DNA from 3 places in the Kitasatospora sp. NPDC093102 genome. Region 3 is predicted to be linked to each of the others. Evidence: riboswitches for the same ligand, from Rfam matches in the RefSeq annotation. Region 3 holds a riboswitch; each other region holds the start of a gene.

Region 1 (7,481 bases), on a different contig from region 3:
TGGCGTCGGCGGTGGGGGCCGTGGTGGTGGTGACGGGGCGGCCGGCCGGGTTGGCGGTGGAGTACGGGGGGTTCGCGGGGCTGCCGGGGGTGGTGGTGCTGGGGCACTACGGGGCCGAGCGGTGGGAGGACGGGGAGCTTTCGGCGCCGGAGGTGCATCCGGGCGTCGCTCGGGTGCGGGCGGCGTTGCCGGGGGTGCTGGAACGGGTGGGGGCGCCCGAGGGGACGTGGGTGGAGGACAAGGGGCGGTCGGTGGCCGTGCACACCCGGCGGACGGCGGCGCCGGAGGAGGCGTTGGAGCTGCTGCGGGCGCCGGTGGGGGAGCTGGCGGCCGAGTACGGGTTGGTGGTGGAGCCCGGGCGGCTGGTGCTGGAGCTGCGGCCGCCGGGGGTGGACAAGGGGGCGGCGCTGACCGGGTTCCTGCGGGAGCGGGGGGCTCGTTCGGTGCTCTACGCGGGGGACGATCTGGGGGATGTGGCGGCCTTCGCCGCGGTGGAGAAGCTGCGTGGCGAGGGCGTGGCCGGGGTGCTGGTGTGCGCCGGCGCGGTGGGGGACGCGCCGGTGCGGGACCTGGCGGACCGGGCGGACCTGGTGGTCGTCGGGCCGGAGGGTGTGGTGGAGCTGCTGGGGGCCTTGGGGGAGGCGCTCACAGCGCGTTGAGCTGGTCCAGGAACCACTGCTGCGGCGGGAGCGCGGTGGCCGCCGCGGTCAGGCGCTTGGTGCGGTCGGCGCGCTCCTCCGGGCTCATGGTGAGGCCGGCGTGCAGGGCGTCGGCGGTGGCGATGACGTCGTAGGGGTTGACGGTGAGGGCGTCGTCCTTGAGTTCGGCGTGGGCGCCGGCCTCGCGGGAGAGGACGAGTGCGCAGCCGTGGTCGGAGACCACGGGGACTTCCTTGGCGACCAGGTTCATGCCGTCGCGGATGGGGTTGACCAGGGCGACGTCGGCCAGGCGGTAGGCGGCGAGGGAACGCGGGAAGTCGTCGTCGACGTGCAGGATCAGCGGCTGCCAGGTGGGGGTGGCGAACTCGCCGTTGACGGCGGCCGCGAGGTCCTGGACGGCCGCGGTGTAGTTCCGGTACTCGGCCAGGTCGGTGCGGGACGGGTAGGCGAAGGCGATGTGCACCACCCGGTCGTGCCACTCGGGGCGGGTGCGGAGCAGGTGCTGGTAGGCCTGGAGGCCGCGGACGATGTTCTTGCTCAGCTCGGTGCGGTCGACCCGGACGATGGTGCGGCGGTCGCCGACGGCCTCGCGGAGGGCGGCGAGGCGTTCGTCGACGTCGGGGCGGTGGGCGCGCTCGCGCAGGAAGTCGGCGTCGGCGCCGAGGGCGTGGACGCCCAGGTCTGTGGTGCGCCCGTCGAAGGTGACGGTGAGCGCGTCGTGGTCGACGCTCGCCCCGAGGAGGTCCTCGCAGCAGGCGGCGAAGGCGCGGGCCCAGCGGTCGGTCAGGAAACCGGCCCGGTCTGCGCCCAGGATGCCGGTGAGGACGGCCCGGGCGACGTCGTCGGGCAGCAGCCGGTAGTACTCGGGCGGGGCCCAGGGGGTGTGCGAGAAGTGGCCGATCCGCAGATCGGGACGGGCTTCGCGGAGCAGGGCCGGGGCCAGGGAGAGGTGGTAATCCTGGATGAGGACGGCGGCGTTCGGGGCGGCTTCGGCGGCCAGGGCTTCGGCGAAGGCCTCGTTGTAGGCCTGGTAGGAGGCCCATTCGGTGCGGAAGCCGGCGTCGAAGGCGGGTGCGGTGGGGGTCGCGTAGAGCAGGTGGTGGACGAACCAGAGGGTGGAGTTGGCGACGCCGTTGTAGGCGCGGGCGAAGGTCTGCGGGTCTATGTCCAGCATCCGTACGGCCTGGCCGCCGACCTCGTGGCCGGCCAGGTCCAGGCGGCCGTGGGGCGCCCCGGCGGCGGCCCTGCGGTCGGAGTCGTTGAGGGCTGCGCAGACCCAGACGGCGTTCGGGTCCTCGATGGCGGAGAGGCCGGAGACCAGGCCACCGCCGCCGCGGCGCAGGGTCAGCGTGCCGTCGTCGGCGGTGCTGAACGACACCGGTCCCCGGTTGGAGGCCACCAGGACGGGGGCGGTGCCGGCCTGGCCTGAACGTTTGGTCGATGAATCGGCCATGAGTCCTCTTCTGGGTCTGCCCGTTCACCCGTTGGGGTGGATTCCGAGCCTACGGCGGAGCGGTGCGCGGCGCAGCCGTACAGTCGGAGACCTGCGATACGCAGCGGTCAGGGCCTGGCCGTCATGAGGGTCTGACGGGCCGGGGTGAGAAGCCCCCGCGTTCGCATGGGGGAGGAGTCGCGAGGCTCCGCAGGGGTCGAGTGGGAAGCCCCCTCGTCGAGAGGGGGAGGAGTCACGGTTGGGATGTTGCCGGTTGGCGGACATCGCAAACCAACCGCCGGGATAACCGGCGAAATCGCAGCGGCCGCACTGCTCGGGGCCGTCACCCGTCGGTGCGGCGCTTCACGTATTCGGGAACGGTGTGCATCGGGGGGCGTTCCCGGGCCGTCACCGGGTGGGTGTGGGCGGTGAAGGCGCGGGTCTCCGGGTCCCGGGTGAACTGGGTGAGGTGGGGGTGGACGAGGTCGGCTGAGGCCTTGAGGCGGTGGGTGCGGTCGAGGCGTTCCAGGGCGGTCCGGTAGATGGTGGCGGCCATCCGGCCGAGGGCCTGGCCGTCCTGGTGGCGGTGGTGCCGGACGCCGACGTCCACTTGGGCGAGGGCGTCCAGGCCGACCAGTTCCAGGGCGTCGACCAGCAGTCCGAGTTCGACGCCGTAGCCGGTGGGGAAGGGCAGCCGTTCGAGCAGGGAGCGGCGGGCCGCGTACTCGCCGCCGAGGGGCTGGACGAAGCCGGCGAGTTCCGGCCAGTGGAGGTTGAGCAGGGGGCGGGCGACGAGTTCGGTGACCCGGCCGCCGCCGGCGGGCAGGACGGCGCCCTCCGACTCCAGTGGGCGGTCGTACATGGCCTTGACCAGCTGGATGGAGTCGTCGGTCAGCAACGGTCCGACGGTGCCGGAGACGAAGGCAGGGTCGAACTCGCGCAGGTCGGCGTCGACGAAGCAGACGATGTCACCGTGGGTGACCAGCAGCGAGCGCCAGAGCACCTCGCCCTTGCCGGGGACGGCGGGCAGCCGGGGCAGGATGGCGTCGCGGTGCTCGACCCGGGCGCCGGCCTCGGCGGCGACGGCGGCGGTGGCGTCGGTGGAGCCGGAGTCCACGACGACGAGTTCGTCGACGAGCGGGAGGCGTTCCATCAGCTCGCGGCGGATGGTGCGGACGATGTCGCCGACGGTGGCCTCCTCGTCCAGGGCGGGGAGGACCACGCTGACGGTGCGGCCGGTGCGTTCCTTGGCCGCGAGGAGGGTGCGGACCGGCCGGTCGGCCGCGCTCCAGGAGCGGCGGCGCAGCCAGGACGCCACCTGCGGGAGGAGCTCGGGGGTCGGTTCGGCGGGCACGGAGGTCTCCTCGGCGGGGTGGGGTGGGACGGGTCATCTCGCTTGGCGGACGGTCCCGTTCGGGTTTGACGCCTTCGGATACAGTCTTCGTACAGCGGTCGGACCTTTGCACGCCGGGGTCGCCGTTGAGCACCACCACAATTTCACAAGCTCATCCAGAGGGACTGAGGGAACGGCCCGTTGACGTCCCGGCAACCTTCTCGCGCGGCTGTCGTCGACAGGCCCCGGCGGGACAGGTGCCAATTCCGGCCCGTGCCGCGACCGCGCCACGGGGAAGATGAGGAGAGAGGCCTCGCCGTCATGGCTATCACTGAGACGACCCCTTCCGGCGCCGCACCCGTTTCCGTCGACCTCGGCCCCGCCGCCGCGCTGTCCTGTCGGGAGTGCGGCACCCGCTTCCCGCTCGGCCCCAGCTTCGCCTGCCTGGAGTGCTTCGGCCCGCTGGAGATCGCCTACGAGTTCGGCAGTCAGGGCGCCGAGGAGCTGCGCAAGCGGATCGAGGCCGGTCCGGCCTCCATCTGGCGCTACGCGCCGCTGCTGCCGGTTCCGGCCGACGTGGCTTCGAAGCCCAACCTGAACCCGGGGTGGACCCCGCTGGTCAAGGCGGACAACCTGGGCCGGGAGCTCGGTTTCACCGCCCAGCTGCACATCAAGGACGACTCCGGCAACCCGACGCACTCGTTCAAGGACCGGGTGGTCGCGTGCGCGATCGAGGCGGCCCGGGCGTTCGGGTACACCACGCTGTCCTGCTCCTCGACCGGCAACCTGGCCGGCGCGGTGGGTGCAGCGGCGGCCCGGGCCGGGTTCCGGTCCTGCGTGTTCATTCCGCACGACCTGGAGCAGGGCAAGGTCGTCATGGCCGGGGTGTACGGCGGCGAGCTGGTCGGCATCGAGGGCAACTACGACGACGTGAACCGCTTCTGCTCGGAGCTGATCGGCGACCCGGCCGGCGAGGGCTGGGGATTCGTCAACGTGAACCTGCGGCCGTACTACGGAGAGGGTTCCAAGACGCTGGCGTACGAGATCTGCGAGCAGCTCGGCTGGCGGCTGCCGGAGCAGATCGTGATCCCGATCGCCTCGGGCTCGCAGCTGACGAAGATCGACAAGGGTCTCCAGGAGCTGATCGGGCTCGGCCTGGTCGAGGACCGGCCGTACCGGATCTTCGGCGCCCAGGCCGAGGGCTGCTCGCCGGTGTCGGCCGCGTTCAAGGCCGGCCGGGACGTGATCAAGCCGGTCAAGCCGGACACCATCGCCAAGTCGCTGGCGATCGGCAACCCGGCCGACGGCCCGTACGTGCTGGACATCGCCCGCCGGACCGGTGGCGCGGTGGAGGACGTCACGGACGCCGAGGTCGTGGCGGCGATCCGGCTGCTGGCGCGGACCGAGGGCGTCTTCGCCGAGACCGCGGGCGGGGTGACCGTCGGCGTGCTGAAGAAGCTGGTCGAGACCGGGCAGCTGGACCCGTCCAAGGAGACCGTCGCGATCAACACCGGCGACGGCCTGAAGACCCTGGACGCCGTCTCCGACGCCGGGATGACCGCCGTCATCCGCCCGACGCTGGACTCGTTCCGCGACGCCGGCCTCGCGTCCGTCTGAACCACCCCGACAGGCCCCGCCCCCGCAAGGAGAGTCATGAGCGCCAACGTCCGCATCCCCACCATCCTGCGCACCTACACCGGCGGCGCCGCCGAGGTGACCGCCGAGGGTGCCACCCTGGCCGAGGTCATCGCCGACCTGGAGAAGAACCACGCGGGCATCTCGGCCCGCATCCTGGACGACACCGGCAAGCTGCGCCGCTTCGTGAACGTCTACGTGAACGACGACGACGTGCGCTTCGCCGAGGGTCTGGCGACCGAGGTCGAGGACGGCGCCGGCGTCTCGATCATCCCGGCGGTGGCCGGCGGCTGCTGAGCCGTCCGGAGAACCCGCGGTCGCCCACGCGTACGGAATTCCGCTCTCCGTATGCGTGGGCGACCGCTTGCATTCCGGCGGGAATATTTCCGGGTCGAGTCGGAGTAGAGTGTGGCTCGGCTGGGAACAGGGTTTCCCTTTCGGCCCCCGCAGAGCTCGGCCCGGGGGCCCCTCGCCGATGGCGGCGGCCCGTGAAACATGTCAGGCAGATGTCAGAATTACCGCGGGGATTTGGGTAATTCGTCCGCTATGTCCGGCGTGGAATGCCGAGATTTTCCCGATTCAGCCCGTCCTGTCCGTTGACGCCACGGTGGAATTACCGGCGGCTGGCCCTGTTGCAGAGGGCTTCGGTCCGGATACATTCAGCGGCGGTCGACGCAATCACCCGCTCACCGGAAGCCGTTCGGCGCTCCGCGCGGAGGGTTGCGGCGTGCACGGCTGCGCCCAGGGGGGGTTCCCCGGGCCGGCCTTCAAACCAACCCGGGCCCGCGACCTGCGGGCACGTGAAGGGCCAGCACAGCACTAGGGGAGTTCGGAATGGCTCAGGGCACCGTCAAGTGGTTCAACGCGGAGAAGGGCTACGGCTTCATCGCGGTCGACGGTGGTGCGGACGTCTTCGTCCACTACAGCGCGATCCAGATGGACGGCTACCGCACCCTCGAGGAGGGCCAGCGGGTCGAGTTCGAGATTTCCCAGGGACAGAAGGGCCCGCAGGCGGACATGGTTCGCGCGGCGGGCTGACCCCCTTCCGACCCCAGGAGCTCGGCGCGGCCCTCGGCTGGTGACCACTCGCTTCTCGACGGGCCCGGACGACACGTGTCGTACGGGCCCGTCGGCGTTCCCGGGCGGCCCCGGCGACGGCTCGCGGGTTGTCGATTGGGCTTGCACTCGACCACCACGAGTGCTAATCATTGCGTTAGCACTCACAGCGTGAGAGTGACAGCGGACCGGGTCGGTGAGGCCCCCGGGAGCGGTAGGGGAATGGACCCCCGCACACCAGGGCCGTCCGTCGCGGGCACCCCTTGGTCCGAGCAGTCGACCGTGTCCCGGAGGACCACTTCAGATGGCCAAGATCATCGCCTTTGATGAGGAAGCTCGCCGCGGCCTTGAGCGTGGCATGAACCAGCTCGCCGACGCAGTGAAGGTCACGCTCGGCCCCAAGGGTCGCAACGTCGTGCTGGAGAAGAAGTGGGGCGCCCCCACCATCACCAACGACGGTGTCTCCATCGCCAAGGAGATCGAGCTCGAGGACCCGTACGAGAAGATCGGTGCGGAGCTCGTCAAGGAGGTCGCCAAGAAGACGGACGACGTCGCGGGTGACGGCACCACCACCGCCACCGTGCTCGCCCAGGCCCTGGTTCGCGAGGGTCTGCGCAACGTCGCCGCCGGCGCCAACCCGATGGCCCTGAAGCGCGGCATCGAGAAGGCCGTCGCGGCCGTCTCCGACCAGCTGCTCGCCCAGGCCAAGGACGTGGAGACCAAGGAGCAGATCGCCTCCACCGCCTCCATCTCCGCCGCCGACACCCAGATCGGCGAGCTGATCGCCGAGGCCATGGACAAGGTCGGCAAGGAAGGCGTCATCACCGTCGAGGAGAGCAACACCTTCGGCCTGGAGCTCGAGCTCACCGAGGGCATGCGCTTCGACAAGGGCTACATCTCCGCCTACTTCGCCACCGACCTGGAGCGCATGGAGGCGACCTTCGAGGACCCGTACATCCTCATCGCCAACTCCAAGATCGGCTCGGTCAAGGACCTGCTCCCGCTGCTGGAGAAGGTCATGCAGAGCGGCAAGCCGCTGGTCATCATCGCCGAGGACGTCGAGGGCGAGGCCCTGTCGACCCTGGTCGTGAACAAGATCCGTGGCACCTTCAAGTCCGTCGCCGTCAAGGCCCCGGGCTTCGGTGACCGCCGCAAGGCCATGCTCGGCGACATCGCCATCCTCACCGGTGGCACCGTGATCTCCGAGGAGGTCGGCCTCAAGCTGGAGAACGCCGGCATCGACCTGCTGGGCACCGCCCGCAAGGTGGTCATCACCAAGGACGAGACCACCATCGTCGACGGTGGCGGCGAGAGCGACCAGGTCCAGGGCCGCGTGAACCAGATCCGCGCCGAGATCGAGAACAGC
Region 2 (7,481 bases), on a different contig from region 3:
GTGTCCAGCGAGGCGAGCACGGCGGCCGCCTCGGCCTTCTCCTGGTCCAGCCGGCGCTGCTGGTCCAGCAGTCCCTTGAGCGCCTCGGCCTGGCTGGTGCTGGCCTGCTGGACGGTGGAGGCCTTCTCCAGGTAGCCGGACGGGTCGGAGGAGAGCATCAGCTGGACGGACGGGTCGATGCCGCCCATGCGGTACTGCTCGCCCGCCACCTCGGCGAGACCACCCTGGAGCTGGGTCATCTGCTCCTGGCTGCGGGCCACCTGGTCCTGAAGCTGGTCGGCCTGCTTGCGCAGCTGGTCCGCCCGCTCCTTGGCGCCGTTGTACTTCTCAGCCGCCTGCTCCTGCTCCTCCTGGAGCTGGTCGATCTGCGCCTTGACGTCCGATTTGTTCGGCTGCGGTGCGGCGTGCGCGGCCACCTGGGCGGAGAGGGCGACCGCGGTCGCAGCGGCAGCGGTGAGCACGGAGATCCGCGCGCGGCTCGGCTGCTTGGGACGGCGGTGGGAGGCCAAGGGACCGGCTCCTTCTTTCCTCGGACTCACCTGATGGGATGAGATTCCTAAAAATAGGTTTGACGCCAGACCCTAGTGAAGATCTATCCGTTTTACCACTCCCCCGAAGGCGTGAACTCCGGCTTTCACTCTGACTTCACGAAAGCCGCGCACCGCCTCGGAACCGCGCCTGACCAGGCATCACGCGGCTTGGTGGGGTCAGGGCCGGGCCAGCCGGTTCAGCAGCAGCACCGACGCCACGGGGCGCGCGCCCGCCTTCCGCACGCCCTCCGCGACCTCCCGGTCGGTGGACACCACCACCACCGGGCGGCCCTGCGGCTCGGCCCGCACCAGGCGGCGGATCAGCTCGTCGGCCGTCTCCCCCGTCCGGCTGAACCGCACCCGGACCCCGCGCGGCGGCGCCATGATCACCGGGACGTCCAGGTCCTGCCCGTCGAACACGCAGGTGACCTCCGCCTGGGTGCGCTGGGCCAGCATCGCCAACCCGCCCAGCAGCCGGATCCGCTGCTGCTCCAGCGGCAGCGTCGGATAACCGGTCTTGGTCACGTTGTAGCCGTCCACCACCAGGTGCACCTGAGGAATCGCCAGCAGCTGGTCCAACAGCGCCGGATCGTCCTCGGCCAGCCCACGCCGGGCCACGTCGTGCGGGGAGGCCGCCCCCGGCACCACCGCCTCCACCAGGTCCGCCGGGCGGATCTGGGAGACCGGCAGCGCCAGCTCCCGCTGGAGCCCCTGGGCCGACTGCAGCACGGCGTCCAGCAGCAGCCGCAGCCGCATGTCCTCGACACTGCGCCCCTCGCGGGCCGACCGGCGGCCCTGCTCGACCGCGTTCTCCAGTTCGGCGACCCGGTGCCTGAGCCTGCGCGCCTCGGTCTCGGCCGCGCCGCGCTCGGCCGCGGCCTGCGCCTTCACGGCCTCCAGCTCGCCGGTCACCCGGCGCGTCTCGGCCTGCGCCCGGCGGGTGTCGCTCTCCAGCGACCGCACCTTCTTGCGCAGCGACTCGGCCTCCTTGCGGACGCCCTCGGACTCGGCCCGCTGCCGGTCCAGGTCCGCCCGCGCGGAGGCCCGCACCTCGGCCAGCTCGGCCTGCAGCTTCTCCACCAGCCGGGCCGCCTCCGCGGCCGCGTCCTCGGCGCCGGCCCGCTCGGCCTCCTCACCGGCCTCGGTCACCAGCCGGCTCCAGCCCGGCGAACGCACCAGGTAGGCGGCGGCCGCGACGTCCATCGGATCGGCCGCACCCGGGGCGGTGCCCGACTCCAGCGCCCTCACCAGGTCCGGCTGTCCCAGGCGAAGCCGCTCCGCTATCCGCACCCGGAAGGCCGGTTCCGCCTCCAGCGCCGCCGCCAGCGCGGTGGCCGCGTACTTGGCCCGTCGCGCCGGGGTGAACTTGACGTACTGGCGCAGGCCCTGGGGGAGCTCGGCCGACGGCAGCCCGCCGAGCGCGTCCGAGGCCAGCCCGACCACGCGCCGGCGCACGCCCTCGGGCAGCGGCCGTTCGAGCTTCTCGGCAGCGCGCTCCGCCGTGGGCTCGGAGGGGTCGTTCGCCGCCCCCGCCGCCTCGGCCCAGGCCTCGGCCGCAGCGGGCTGAAGCCCCTGGGCTTCGCCGGGCTCCTTCGCTGCGTCCACCACGTCCTCGGCTCCGATCCTGGTCCAGCGGGCACGGCCGCTGCCGCCCCTGTCGTCACGCTCCGTGCGTCTTGTTTCTGTATTGTCCCGTGCGGCACGGGCGGGTGCGCCGCGCACCCACCCGTCGCACCGGCGGGGATCAGCCCTGCTCGGTGGGGTCCTGGCCCCCCTCGGCGCCCGGCCGGGCCACCAGCTCGACCTGGTCCACCGCGTTGCACCAACGGCAGCGCACCGACTCGACGGTCTCGCTCAGCACCTCGGTCTCCTCGACCTTGGACTCGCCGGCCAGGTCGAAGTGGAGGAACTCGGTCACCCGCGCGGTGCGGGTCACGTCGAAGCGGGTGAGGTTGCCGCACAGGGTGCAGCGCCAGCGCGTGTCGGCAGTCAGGGCGGGGACGGTCATCGGGGGTCCTCTCGGGTGGTCCCTGCATGGGCTAGGCGCTCCCCCCGGAGCCCCGGCGTCGGCGGCGGGAGGCGGGAATGCCCGCCCCAAGCCTATTGCCTGGGGCAACCGTCGCGACCACCGGTCGCTCGAACACCCGAGCTAGTCCACCTGCCGTAAACCGCCGTGTCACCCGCGGCGCCCGGAGGGATGCTTGGCCGCATGGCGCTCGCGGCCCCCGACCACACCGCCGCCCCGGGCGGCCGCCCGGCGGCGGCGACCGTCCCGGCGGTCAGCTACGCCCTGATCGCGCTGAACACCCTGGTCTTCCTGCTCGGCCCGGCCGCCGGGCTCAACCCGCTGTACGGCACCGGCCAGGCCCAGGTCTGCGCGGAGCAGCGGTACGAGCAGCGCTGGGGTGCCGTCCCGGCCGAGGTGCTGGCCGGGCGGCCGCTGACCGCCGAACAGCTCGCCGAGGCCCACGACCCGGTCCCCGGCTGCCCGACCACCCCGACCCCGGGCAAGCACCCGGCCCTGTCCGTCCTCACCGGGCTCTTCCTGCACGCCGGCTGGCTGCACCTGCTGGGGAACCTGCTCTTCCTCCAGGTCTTCGGCCCCACCGTCGAACGGCGGCTGGGCCGGGCCCGGTACGCCGTCTTCTACCTGGCCGCCGGCAGCCTGACCACGTACGGCTTCGCACTCGCCGAGGCGCACTCGCCGAACTCCACCCGGGTGCTCATCGGCGCCTCCGGGGCGATCTCCGCCGCCCTCGGCGCCTACCTGCGCCTCCACCCCCGGGCCCGGGTGACCACCCTCGTCCCGCTGCTGCTCTTCCTGCCGCTGCGCTTCCCCTCCTGGCTGGTGCTCGGCCTCTGGTTCGCCCTCCAGTGGTGGTCGATGCACTCGGCCGGCCCGGGAGTGGCCTACCTGGTCCATGTGATCGGCTTCTCGGCCGGGTTCCTCTACGCCTGCACCGTGGTCCGCCACCCCCCGCGACGACCGGGCCGACGCCCGATACGCTGGCGGCACCCCACAAAGGAGCTCGAACTGTGATCACCGCCATCGTCCTGATCAAGACCAGTGTCGACCGCATCCCGGAGATCGCCGAGTCCATCGCCGCCATCGAGGGCGTGAGCGAGGTCTACTCGGTGACCGGGGGTTACAACCTGGTGGCGATGGTGCGGGTGCGCCGGCACGACGACCTGGCCGAGGTCATCCCGGGCCGGCTCAACAAGGTCCCGGGTGTGGCCCACACCGAGACCCAGATCGCCTTCCGCACCTACTCCCAGCACGACCTGGAAGCCGCCTTCGCCCTCGGCCTGGACGAGTAGCGATCAGCCCTCACGCCGACCCCGGTCGATCTGCGCGGTCGCGACGCAGCGCCCGCCCTCGTTGCGGTAGTTCCAGGCCGCGCCGTCCGTGACCAGCTCCCGGACGGCGGTCAGGAAGCGGTCCACGTGCTCGTCCGGCGTCCCGGCGCCGAAGCTCACCCGGATCGCGTTCAGGCTGCGCTCGCCCGGCAGGGAGGGATCGGGAGCGCCGCACGTCGATTCGACAGCCGGGGCCTCGTCCCCGAGCAGCGTGCGCACCAGCGGGTGGGCGCAGAACAGGCCGTCGCGCACCCCGATACCGTACTCGGCGGACAGCGCGGCCGAGAAGTGCGAGCTGTTCCAGCCCCGGACGACGAAGGACAGCACGCCCACCCGCGGAGAGTCCGCGCCGAACAGGTTCAGCACCTTGACCTGCGGGATCTCGGCCAGCCCGGCCGTCAGGCGGGCGATCAGCTGCTGCTCGCGGGCCTCCAGCGCGTCGAAGCCGGCCTCGGTCAGCGCCCGGCAGGCCGAGGCGATCGCGTAGGCGCCGATGACGTTCGGCGAGCCGGCCTCGTGCCGGGCCGGGCCGGTGTGCCACTGCACGGCCACCGAGCCGTCGGTCTCCCGGGCCACCGTGCGGGTCGCCCCGCCGCCGGCGAGGTACGGCTCGGCCGCGTCCAGCCAGTCCGCCCGGCCGGCCAGCACCCCGGCGCCGAACGGCGCGTAGATCTTGTGGCCGGAGAAGGCGATCCAGTCGACGTCCAGCTCGCGCACCGAGACCCGGTGGTGCGGGGCCAGCTGGGCCGCGTCCAGCACCACCCGGGCGCCGTGCCGGTGGGCGGTCCCGGTGAGCTCGGCGACGGGCCACAGCTCGCCGGTCACGTTGGAGGCGCCGGTGACGCAGAGCAGCTTGGGGCCCTCGGGCGCCTCGGCGAGCGCGGCGTCCAGCGCGGCCACCGCCTCGGCCCGCGAGCGCGGCGCCCGCAGGTAGGTCACGTCCAGTCCGGCGTGCGCCCAGGGCAGCAGCGAGGCGTGGTGCTCGGTCTCGAAGGCGAACACCCGGGTGCCGGCGGGAACGGCGGCGGCCAGCAGGTTGAGCGAGTCGGTGGTGGCCCGGGTGAAGACCACCTGATCGCCCTCGCGCAGGTCGAGGAACTCGCCGACGGTGCGGCGGCTCTGCTCGAACAGGTCGGTGGACAGCTGCGAGAGGTACCCGGCCCCGCGGTGGACGCTGCCGTAGTACGGCGCGTAGGCGGCGACGTCGTCCCACACCCGCTGGAGCGCCGGCGAGCTGGCCGCGTAGTCGAGCGCCGCGTAGCCGACCCTCTCACCGCTGGCGAGCGGGACCTCGACGTCGGCGCCGAGGACGGCGAGCGGGGCGCAGATTTCGGTGGAGACGGACATGAGGATGCACTCCTTCAGGGGTATGGGGACCCCGGGAGTGCCAGTCGTCGGGCGTCCGCGCTTGTCGCACGGACGGTTTGCCGTGGCGACCCGGTCCTCACCCAGGGCACCCCGCCACGGACGGAGGGTTGCCGGACAGCCAGCTGGGGCTTGACGCTGTCACTCATGACCTGGCGAAGACTCTAGGCCTCGTCCAGCGGGTGGTCAAACGGCCATCCAGCATCCGGACAGCACGAGAAGAGCCCGCGCCGGCGTACCGGCACGGGCTCCCCAACGGCCGCATCAGATCCGGCTGGTGGCCTCCGACCAGCGCCGCAGCAGGTCCTGCGCGGCGCCGGAGTCGATCGCCTTCGCGGCCCGCTCCATGCCGGCCGCCAGCTGCTCGGTGAGCGGTGCGTCGCCCAGGTCCAGCGCGACCAGTGCCGCCGCCGTGTTCAGCAGGACGGCGTCCCGCACCGGCCCGTGCTCCCCCGCCAGCAGCCGCCGTGCGACCTCGGCGTTGTACGAGGCGTCCGCCCCGCGCAGCGCCTCGATGCCGACCAGCTCGATGCCGACGTCCCGCGGGTCGAAGGTGCTCTCGGTGACCTCTCCGTCGCGCACCAGCCAGACCTGCGAGGTGGTGGTGATGGTCAGCTCGTCGAGCCCGTCGTCGCCGCGGAAGACCAGCGCCGTCGCGCCCCGCCGGGCCAGCACCCCGGCGATCAGCCCGGACAGCCGGGTGTCGAAGCAGCCGATGGCGTGCGCGGTGACCTTGGCCGGGTTGGTCAGCGGGCCGAGGATGTTGAAGGCGGTCGGCACCCCGAGGTCGCGCCGCGCGGTGGCCGCGTGCCGCATCGAGGGGTGGAACTTCGCCGCGAAGCAGAAGGTGAGCCCGACTTCCTCGGCCACCTCGGCGACCCGCCGGGAGGAGATGTCCAGAGCCACCCCGAGCTTCTCCAGCACGTCCGAGGAGCCGCTGGCGGAGGAGGCCGACCGGTTGCCGTGCTTGACCACCTTGGCGCCGGCGGCCGCCGCGACGATCGCCGACATGGTGGAGATGTTGACGGTCTTCGCCCGGTCCCCGCCGGTGCCGACGATGTCCACCGCCGGACCGGGGATCTCCAGCGGCTCGGCGTGCGCGTACATCGCGTCGACCAGACCGGCGATCTCCTCGACCGACTCGCCCTTGGCCCGCAGCGCGATCATGAACCCGGCCACCTGCACCGGGGACGCCTCGCCGCTCATGATCCGGTCCATCGCCCACTCGGTGGACGAGCGGTCGAGGTCGTCCCCCTTCAACAGTGCCGCCAGGAGGTCCGGCCAGGTGCGGACCACCTGCGCGGGGTCGCTACCGCCGTTCGCAGGGTTCACGTTCACCATGGCTGACTCCAGCTGTTGTCGGTTCCCCACCACAGGGGGACGTCCGTACGGATGGAGCCAGCCTATCGAGCGAAGGGGCCGCTTCTACCCCTGTATTTCCCAACTGCCTGCGCGGATTTCAGCGGACTGCCGGAGTCCGCTTCGCCAGCCGCGTCCGCAGCAGGGTGGCGACCGCCTCGGCCAGCGCCACCGGATCCACCGGGTGGGAGATGGCGGCGTCGGCCCGGCTCCAGGCGGCGAGCCAGGAGTCCTGCGGCCGCCCGATCAGCACCAGCACCGGCGGACAGCCGTAGATCTCGTCCTTGAGCTGGCGCCCGAGACCCAGCCCGCCTGCCGGAACGGCCTCGCCGTCCAGCACGCAGAGGTCCACTCCCCCTTTCTCCAGTGCCTTGAGCACCGCGGGGGTGGTCGCGCACTCCAGGTAGGACAGTTCCGGAAGATCCTCGGCGGGCCGGCGGCCGAGCGCCGTCAGCACCTGCTCGCGGGTGTTGCGGTCGTCGCTGTAGACGAGGACGGTGAGCGTCTCATCGGTCGTGTACGCCATGGGCCCTGCTCCCTCAAGTGTGATCCGGACCACGTTCGCCTGATCCGGATGCTACTCCCGATCACCCTCCGCCGAGTCCCCCTCGCGCACGTTCCTCTCCCGAGCCCCCGCGCCCCGGGCTCACCCGCCCGGAGGACGGCCCGTCACCCGACCTCGCCCAGTCCACCCGTACGGCCGACCCGAGGCCCTCTCCCCTACCTCCCGCGGCTACTCCGACCGTGCAACGACGCGCCGGGCAAGGGGGTCGCGGGCCCCTCCGAGGAACCATCAGAAAAGGGACACCCCGCTGCTCAGCCCCCGTCCGGACACCCCGTCGACCCCCAAGCGGGCATACCGCACGCACC
Region 3 (7,481 bases):
GCGACGGCCTGCACGTGGTGCTGCCGGAGGCGGCCGTCGGCCTGGCCGTGCGGTTGCGGGAGCGCGGCTTCCGGCCGATCGGGATGGACCTCAGCGAGCTGCTCAAGGGCGGCGGCAGCGTGAAGTGCTGCACCCTGGAGATCCGTTCGGCGCCCTGAGCGGGCGGCGCCGAGCACCGGTGACCACCGGTGCTCGGCTGTAGATCGGCCGTTGAACGCGCCCGGCCAGACTGGTGCCACACCACGACGGAACCCCTTCCCACCGGGGAAGCGAGCCGAGGGAGCACCAGAGATGACGCAGCGTCCGGCCACCGCCCGCACCCGCCTCCGGATGTTCACGGTCGGCCTCGGGGCGGTCGTCGCCCTGGGCACCGGCCTGTCCGCCACGGTCGCCGTGGCGCAGACTGCCGACACCGGCGCGGCGACGGTGGTGAGCGGCGGCGCGACGCCGACGCCCACCCCGACCCCCACCCCCACCGCGACCGGCGGCACCGGCGACTGGAACAGCACCGGCTCCTGAGCACACCGGCTCCTGAGCGCACCGGCTCCTGAGCGCACCGGCTCCTGAGCACACTGGAACCGACAGCAGGATCGATTCCTCAGCAGCCCGAGGACAACCGGTCGGCGGCCCGCCACCCGTCCGGGACCGACCGGGCCGAAGCGGCCGAACCCTCCCCCCGGGGCAGCAGCCCCGCCACCTCCCGCGCCTCCGGCAGCCCCAGCCGGACGAAGATCCGATGGGCCTCCCGCAGCCGGCCGTACGCCTCGGCCTCGCGCCCGAGGTCGGCCAGCGTCCGGCCCAGCACCACCAGCGCGTGGCCCTGGTCCCGCTCGGCACCCAGCTCCTCGCACAGCTCCAGCGCCTGCCCGGCGTGCTCCAGCGCCTTGTTCGTCCGGCCCAGCGACCGCAGACTGTCCGCCATCCGGTAGCGGGCGTGCGCGGCCCGGGCCCGCAGACCGGCCGCCGAGGCCACCGCCAGGCACTCGCCGAACCAGGTGACCGCCTCCTCGTGCCGCTCCAGCCCGTGCAGCGCCAGCCCCAGCACGTACAGCGTGTACGCCCGGCCCGGATCGTCGTGCCGGGTCCGCAGCTCGGCCAGCACCTCGTGGCAGATCGGTACCGCCTCGGCGGCCCGCCCGCTGCGCACCCGGGCCAGCGCGGCGTTGACCGTCGTCACCAGCGCCCCGGAGCGGTGGCCGAGTTCGCGGGCCAGCGCCAGCGCCTCGTCGTAGTGCTCGACGGCCTCGTCGTAGCGGCTGAGGAACTGGCAGACCAGGCCGAGGTCGTTCAGGGCCTGGCGCAGGATCACCGTGTCGCCCGCCGAGCGGGAGGCGGCCACCGCCAGCCGGGAGGCCGCCTCCGCCTCCTCCAGCCGGGTGGCGGCCAGCGCGACGTTGCCGCGCAGGAAGTGCGCCCGACCAGCTGCCCGGTGGTCGGCGCGTCGGACCGCGGCCGAGGCCAGGGCCTCCGCGGTGGTGGCCAGCCGGCGGCTGGGCGGGGCGAGGAGGAACGGGGTGAGCGCGATCAGCAGGTCGATCGCGGCGCGCAGCGGCTCCGGTGCCGCCCCTTCGGCCGGAGCCGACGGTGCGGTGGCGTCGTCGTCCGTGACCGTCCAGCCCGCCACCTGCGCGGCCAGCGCGATCGCCCCGGAGCCCTCCGCCTCGGCCCAGGCCCGCGCCCCGTCCGGGCCGTCCAGGGGGACGCCCGCGCTGCGGGCCGGCCCGAGCGCCCCGGCCGCCGGATCCCCGGGGACGGCGTGCTGGAAGGCCGTGCACGCGGTGGCCAGCAGGTGGTCCAGCATCCGGTCGCGGGCCGCCACGGCCGCGCCGGGATCGTCCGGACGGCGCCGGGCGAACGCGCGCAACAGGTCGTGGAAGCGGTAGCGGCCGGGGAAGGGCGACTCCATCATCGCCACGTCCACCAGGGCCTCCAGCAGGTCCTCGGCGTCGTACTCGTCCAGGTCCAGCAGGGCGGCCGCGGCCTGCAGCCCGAGGTCCGGGCCGTCCACCGAGGCGGCCAGCCGGAACGCCCGGGCCTGGGCGGGCGTCAACTGGCGGTAGCTCAGCTCGAAGGCGGCCGCCACCTCCAGGTCGCCGATGCGCAGCTCGTCGATCCGCCGGCGCTCGACCGCCAGCCGGCGGCCCAGCGTCTGCACCGTCCAGCTCGGCCGGGCGGCCAGCCTGGCCGCCACGATCCGGACCGCGAGCGGGAGGTGGCCGCAGACGAGCAGCAGCTCCCGGGCGGCCTCCGCCTCGGCGGCCAGCCGCTCGGCGCCGATGGTGCGGCCCAGCAGTTCGAGCGCCTCCTCGGGTTCGAAGACGCCGAGGTCGGCCTGGACGGTCGCGGGCAGGCCGGACAGCCGGGTGCGGCTGGTGGTGAGGACGGCGCAGCCGACCGCGCCCGGCAGCAGCGGTCTGATCTGCGCGGTGTCGTGGACGTTGTCGAGCACCAGCAGCAGCCGCCGGCCGTCCACCACCGAGCGGAACAGCGCCGAGCGGGCGTCCAGCCCGTCCGGCACCGCGTCGGCCGGCACGCCGAGCGCGACCAGGAAGCCGCTGAGCACCGCCTCCGGATCGGCCGGAGTGGCGTCGGCGCCCCGCAGGTCGACGTAGAGCTGCCCGTCCGGGTAGGCCTCGCGGACCCGGTGGGCGACGTGCAGGGCCAGCGCGGTCTTGCCGACCCCGCCCATGCCGACCACGGTCGCGATCACCAGCGCCTGCTGGCCCGGCGTGCCGAGGGCCCCGCCCAGCCGCTCCACCAGCACCGTCCGGCCGGTGAAGTCGGCCGCGTCGGGCGGAAGCTGGGCCGGTCTCGGGGTCGGTGCGGCGGCCCCGGCCGGGACGGTGGCGGGCACGTCCGGCACCGCGGGTCCGGCGGGCGGGTCCGGCGACTCGACCCCGGGCACGGCCGGCTCCGCACTGCCGGCGAGGAGCGCGACGGACGGCGTCGGAGCGGCGAGCGACGGGTCGCCCTCCAGGATGCGCTGGTGCAGCAGGTCCAGCTCCGCCCCGGGCGCCACCCCCAGTTCGGCCAGGAACAGCTGGCGCGCGCCCCGGAACACCGCCAGCGCGTCCGCCTGCCGCCCGGCCTGGTACAGCGCGCGCATCAGCAGCCCGTACGCCCGTTCGTGCAGCGGGTGCTCGGTGGTCAGCGAGGTCAGCTCCGGAATGCACCGGGAGTAGCGCCCCAGCGCCAGGTCCAGGGCGATCCGCTCCTCCAGCAGGGTCAGCCGCAGTTCCTGGAGCCGCTGGCGCTGCCGCTGCGCGAACGGACCGGGGATGCCGGCCAGCGGCTCGCCCTGCCACAACTCCAGCGCCTGGTTCAGCAGGTCGCGCGCCTGCTGCGGCTCTCCGGCGGCCGCCGTGCGCTCGGCCTGCGCGGCCAGCTCCTCCGCCTGCGCCGCGTCCACCGCGTGCTTGGGCAGCACCAGCCGGTAGCCGTCCCCGACCGAGGTCAGCACGGCCGGCGCGTCCGGCTCCTCGCCGTGCAGGACCTTGCGCCACCGCCAGGCGTAGGTGCGCACCGTCGTCATCGCGGTGCCCGGCGGCTCCTCACCCCACAGGGCGTCGATCAGATCGGTGGCGCTCGCACCGTGGCCGGGCCGGAGCAGCAGCACCGCCAGCATGGCCTGCTGCTGGGGGCTGCCCACCTTCAGCACGGTCACGCCGCGCTGCGCCCGCATCAGACCCAGGACCGAGAACCGGAAATCATCCATTCCTGCACCTGCCCGCCTCATGTGCTCGCCCCCGCCCGCGCACGTGCCGCCCCCCGAATTGATGAGCCCCTATCAACCCACGGCACCCGGTGGGATGTCGAGGGATCGTCGACCCGGCGGTGATCCGGTGTTGATCGGCCGTCACCACAATCGGTGGTGTGGCGCCCGCAGTCGGCCCGGCACCAACCGTCGGACCCGCCACGTCCCCGGCCGCCCGGCCGCCGTCCGGGCGACCACCACGGCTCACGGAGGCGGACGCCCATGAACACCGACCTGCTCCACCGGCTGCTCGACGTCGACCCGGTCGCCGGACCGGTCGAACTGCTCCACCGTGCCCGCGGCGAGCGCCACCTCCCGTACCTGGTGCTCGCCGCGCTCGCCCGGGACGGCGTCCGGATGGGCGAGCACGCCCGGGCCGAGCTGCGGCGCGCCCGCGACCGGGCCGACTGTTACGCCGGGATCGCCCGCGAGCTCGCCGACGCCACCGGGGTCCGCCCGATCCGCGACCTGCCACTGGCCGGCTACTACCCGCCCGACCTGCCCCGGCCGCTGGGCGGGCTCAGTCTCGTCAGCCCCACCGAGGCCACGCTCTGGCAGGCGGTCAACCGGCTGGTCACCGACCACCCGGTGGAGTCCGTGGAGGTCACCCTGCTCGGCGAGCGGCCCCGGCACACCACCGTCACCCTGCGCTGGCCGGCCGAGGACCCGCTGCTCGACCCGTGGTACCAGGTACGGGTCGCGACCGCCGCGCTCACCGGCGACCTCGCCACCGTCCCGGTCCGCCCCTACCTGGCCGCCGACGACCACGTGGAGTGCCTGATCGCCCTCGCCGAGGAGGGGCTCGGGCGCGCCTTCCTCGCGGGCGACGTGATCGACGTGGCCCACCTCGCCGGGCAGCCCTTCGAACCCGTCGAGACCGCCGCGGTGGTCGCCGCCTACCGGCTCGCCCCGGAGGCCGCGGCCCTCCTCGACCTCGCCGCCGAGCACGTGTCGCTGGGCTCCCTGCGGGACGTGCGCACCGTCCTGGAAGCCGAGGTCGCGCCCGAACTCCGCCGCCGCCGGACCCTCGCCCACCCGCTCCGGCCCCGCCACGGCACCCTGTTGCGCCGCACCGTCATCCGGCACCGCTGGGACGAGGCCCTGCTGCTGCCGGCCGGCGCCGCCACCCTGCTGCTCACCCCGGTCGCCGACTACCTGCTCGGCCCGGAGGGCACCCGGCCGACGGCGCCCGAACGCACCGCCGCCCTCGCCGCCCTGCGAGCCTGGGACGAGACCGCCCCCGGCAGCCCGGACCCGGCCCGGTGCACCGGCCTGTCGGAGCCGCGCCACCGCTGAGCGACCGCAGGCGTGGGTGGGGGGCTTGGCGGCCGGCCCGGGGAATCTTGTATGGTTCCTGGCGAATCATCCAGAGGGGTGGAGGGACCGGCCCTACGAAGCCCCGGCAACTCCCCGGTCGACCCGGCGTCCGAAGTACGCGCCGTGCCGTCCGGGATCAGTGCCAACTCCGGCCTGTCGCCACTGTGGCGCGGGAAAGATGAGGAGACACGGTGCTCTCTGTGCTGTCCTTCGCCCGGGCGCTTCCCGCCCCGGCGCTTTCGCGTACCCGTCTCGTGCCCGGCGCAGGCAATCGGCCGACTTCTGCGGCCCGTCCTCGCTGACCACCCCCGGCTCCCCGCCAGGAGCCGCCGTGAGCAGCGCCCACCCGCTGCTCCCGGGCCTTGAGACTGGAGTACCCCACCCATGGAGAACACGAGCGGCGTCGGCGTGCTCGACAAGGTCACCTCGATCCTCGGCATCCTGGAGGCCGGTCCCGCCACCCTGGGCGGCCTCGTCGCCGCCACCGGCATGGCGCGGCCCACCGCCTACCGGCTGGCCGTCGCCCTTGAGCACCACCGCCTGGTCACCAGGGACATGCAGGGCCGGTTCATGCTCGGCCCCCGGCTCGGCGAGCTCTCGGCGGCCGCCGGCGAGGACCGGCTGCTGGCCGCGGCCGGATCGGTCCTCACCCAGCTCCGGGACGTCACCGGCGAGAGTGCCCAGCTCTACCGCCGGCAGGGCGAGGTCCGGATCTGCGTGGCCGCCGCCGAACGTCTCACCGGCCTGCGCGACACGGTTCCGGTGGGGATCACCCTCCCCATGAAGGTCGGCTCCGCCGCCCAGGTCCTGCTGGCCTGGGAGGAGCCCGAGCGCCTCCACCGCGGGCTGCAGGGCGCCCGGTTCACCGCCACTGCCCTGAGTGGCGTACGGCGCCGCGGCTGGGCCCAGTCCGTCGGCGAGCGCGAGCTCGGGGTCGCGTCCGTCTCCGCGCCGGTCCGCGGCCAGTCCAACCGGGTCGTGGCCGCCGTCTCGGTCTCCGGACCGATCGAACGGCTCACCCGCCACCCCGGCGCCCACCTCGCCCAGGCCGTCGTCGAGGCGGCCCACCGTCTCACCGAGGCCCTGCGCCACCCGTGACCGACCCGCCCTCTCGGGGCGCACCTCCGCTGCCCCGGGCTCAGGCCCGGGGCAGCAGGACGGTGCGGGAGGGGCGGGGTATCCGGCTGATCACCGCGCCGATCAGGGTGCCGATCGACACCCCGAACACCGCCGACACGGCTGTCAGCACGGACTGCGCGCCGTTGCCGACCTCGATCTGTGCGGTGTTCAGCAGACCGAAGGAGCCCGGCACCACGATCCAGAACGCCGGGAGGTAGAGCACCTGCCAGAGCGGACCGCCCGGCAGCCAGTGCACCAGCGTGGCCGTGGCCGCGGCGGTGACCGCGCCGGCCAGGCCGCCGATCGCCGCGCCGTGCGCCGACCCCACCACCACCTGGACCGTGACGCTCGCCGCGATCACCACGACGATCCACGGCACGGCCGAGGGCGGGGTGTGGACGTTGACCACCACCCCCGCGACCGCGAGCGCCAGCCCCAGGGCGATCACCCACCAGCTGGGCTTGGCCACCTGCACGTTGGCCAGCGCGGCGGCCGGCATGCCGGCCGCGGTCGCGGCCGCGGCCACCCCGGCGAGGAACAGCGCCAACTGCACCGCGCCGGACACCAGCCGGGCCGTACCCGCGCTGGCCGCACCCGCGGCGATCTCCGACAGCCCGGTGACGAGCAGCCCGCCCGGCAGCAGGATCGCCAGCGTGGCCACGATGGTCCGCAGCGGACCGTCCAGCAGCGAGGCCCGGGCGAGCAGGAGGACCAGCAGCGCGACCAGGAACCCGGCCGTGACGGGCAGCAGCGGCCGCAGGTACGGCAGCCGCCGGGCGAGCACGGTCAGCCCCACGACGATCAGCGAGCCGAGCCCGGCCGCCAGCACGTTCGCCGCCGCCGGCTGCAGGAAGAGGCAGACCCCCACCCCGACCGGCAGCGCCCCCAGGTCCGCCACCCACGCGGGCCGGCGGGCCGGTGCCCGCCGGATCCCCTCCAGCTCGGCGAGCGCCCGTGGCCCGTCGAGCTCGCCCGCCCGCAGCCGGTGCACCAGGTGGAGGACGTCGGCCGTCTGCTCGAACCGCAGGGCGGCGCCGACCGGCTGGAACCGGGTGGCCTCGTCCGCCCCCAGGGCGACGAACAGCCCGTTGGTCAGCGCGGCGACCCGCACGTCCGGAGCCCCCATCGACCGTCCCAGTCCGCGGAGTTCCTCCTCGACGTCATGGACGGGCAGGCCACCGCCCAGCAGGGCTTCGCCCAGTTCGAGCAGCAGACGGCGGAGCGGGTCGGGCGGGGCTTCGGTGCCCCTGACCAGGAGAGACGTGCTTGGCATGGCAGGTATCGTCCCATC

The links. Region 3 has a riboswitch for S-adenosylmethionine ahead of AB0O11_RS25790 (IclR family transcriptional regulator). Riboswitches for the same ligand answer to the same signal wherever they lie in the genome.
Region 1: linked by a shared signal. The riboswitch ahead of thrC (threonine synthase) and the one ahead of AB0O11_RS25790 (IclR family transcriptional regulator) in region 3 are both predicted to bind S-adenosylmethionine.
Region 2: linked by a shared signal. The riboswitch ahead of AB0O11_RS04750 (aminotransferase class V-fold PLP-dependent enzyme) and the one ahead of AB0O11_RS25790 (IclR family transcriptional regulator) in region 3 are both predicted to bind S-adenosylmethionine.

The regions. Positions count from the first base shown of each region.
Region 1 is NZ_JBFBFA010000060.1:3,766-11,246, forward strand. Features, by position in the region: gene otsB (trehalose-phosphatase) at 1-659, shown strand, start outside; gene AB0O11_RS36080 (trehalose-6-phosphate synthase) at 646-2,112, opposite strand; gene AB0O11_RS36085 (glucosyl-3-phosphoglycerate synthase) at 2,435-3,445, opposite strand; SAM riboswitch class I at 3,594-3,729, shown strand; gene thrC (threonine synthase) at 3,746-5,041, shown strand; gene AB0O11_RS36095 (MoaD/ThiS family protein) at 5,078-5,356, shown strand; gene AB0O11_RS36100 (cold-shock protein) at 5,894-6,097, shown strand; gene groL (chaperonin GroEL) at 6,420-7,481, shown strand, end outside.
Region 2 is NZ_JBFBFA010000002.1:307,524-315,004, reverse strand. Features, by position in the region: gene AB0O11_RS04775 (NlpC/P60 family protein) at 1-509, opposite strand, end outside; gene AB0O11_RS04770 (NYN domain-containing protein) at 708-2,138, opposite strand; gene AB0O11_RS04765 (hypothetical protein) at 2,275-2,538, opposite strand; gene AB0O11_RS04760 (rhomboid family intramembrane serine protease) at 2,740-3,570, shown strand; gene AB0O11_RS04755 (Lrp/AsnC ligand binding domain-containing protein) at 3,567-3,848, shown strand; gene AB0O11_RS04750 (aminotransferase class V-fold PLP-dependent enzyme) at 3,852-5,234, opposite strand; SAM riboswitch class IV at 5,287-5,405, opposite strand; gene trpD (anthranilate phosphoribosyltransferase) at 5,517-6,593, opposite strand; gene AB0O11_RS04740 (hypothetical protein) at 6,712-7,137, opposite strand.
Region 3 is NZ_JBFBFA010000024.1:5,887-13,367, forward strand. Features, by position in the region: partial or broken gene ddaH (dimethylargininase) at 1-158, shown strand, start outside; gene AB0O11_RS25775 (hypothetical protein) at 292-519, shown strand; gene AB0O11_RS25780 (BTAD domain-containing putative transcriptional regulator) at 599-3,715, opposite strand; gene AB0O11_RS25785 (hypothetical protein) at 3,977-5,050, shown strand; SAM riboswitch class I at 5,114-5,256, shown strand; gene AB0O11_RS25790 (IclR family transcriptional regulator) at 5,456-6,169, shown strand; gene AB0O11_RS25795 (threonine/serine exporter family protein) at 6,210-7,463, opposite strand.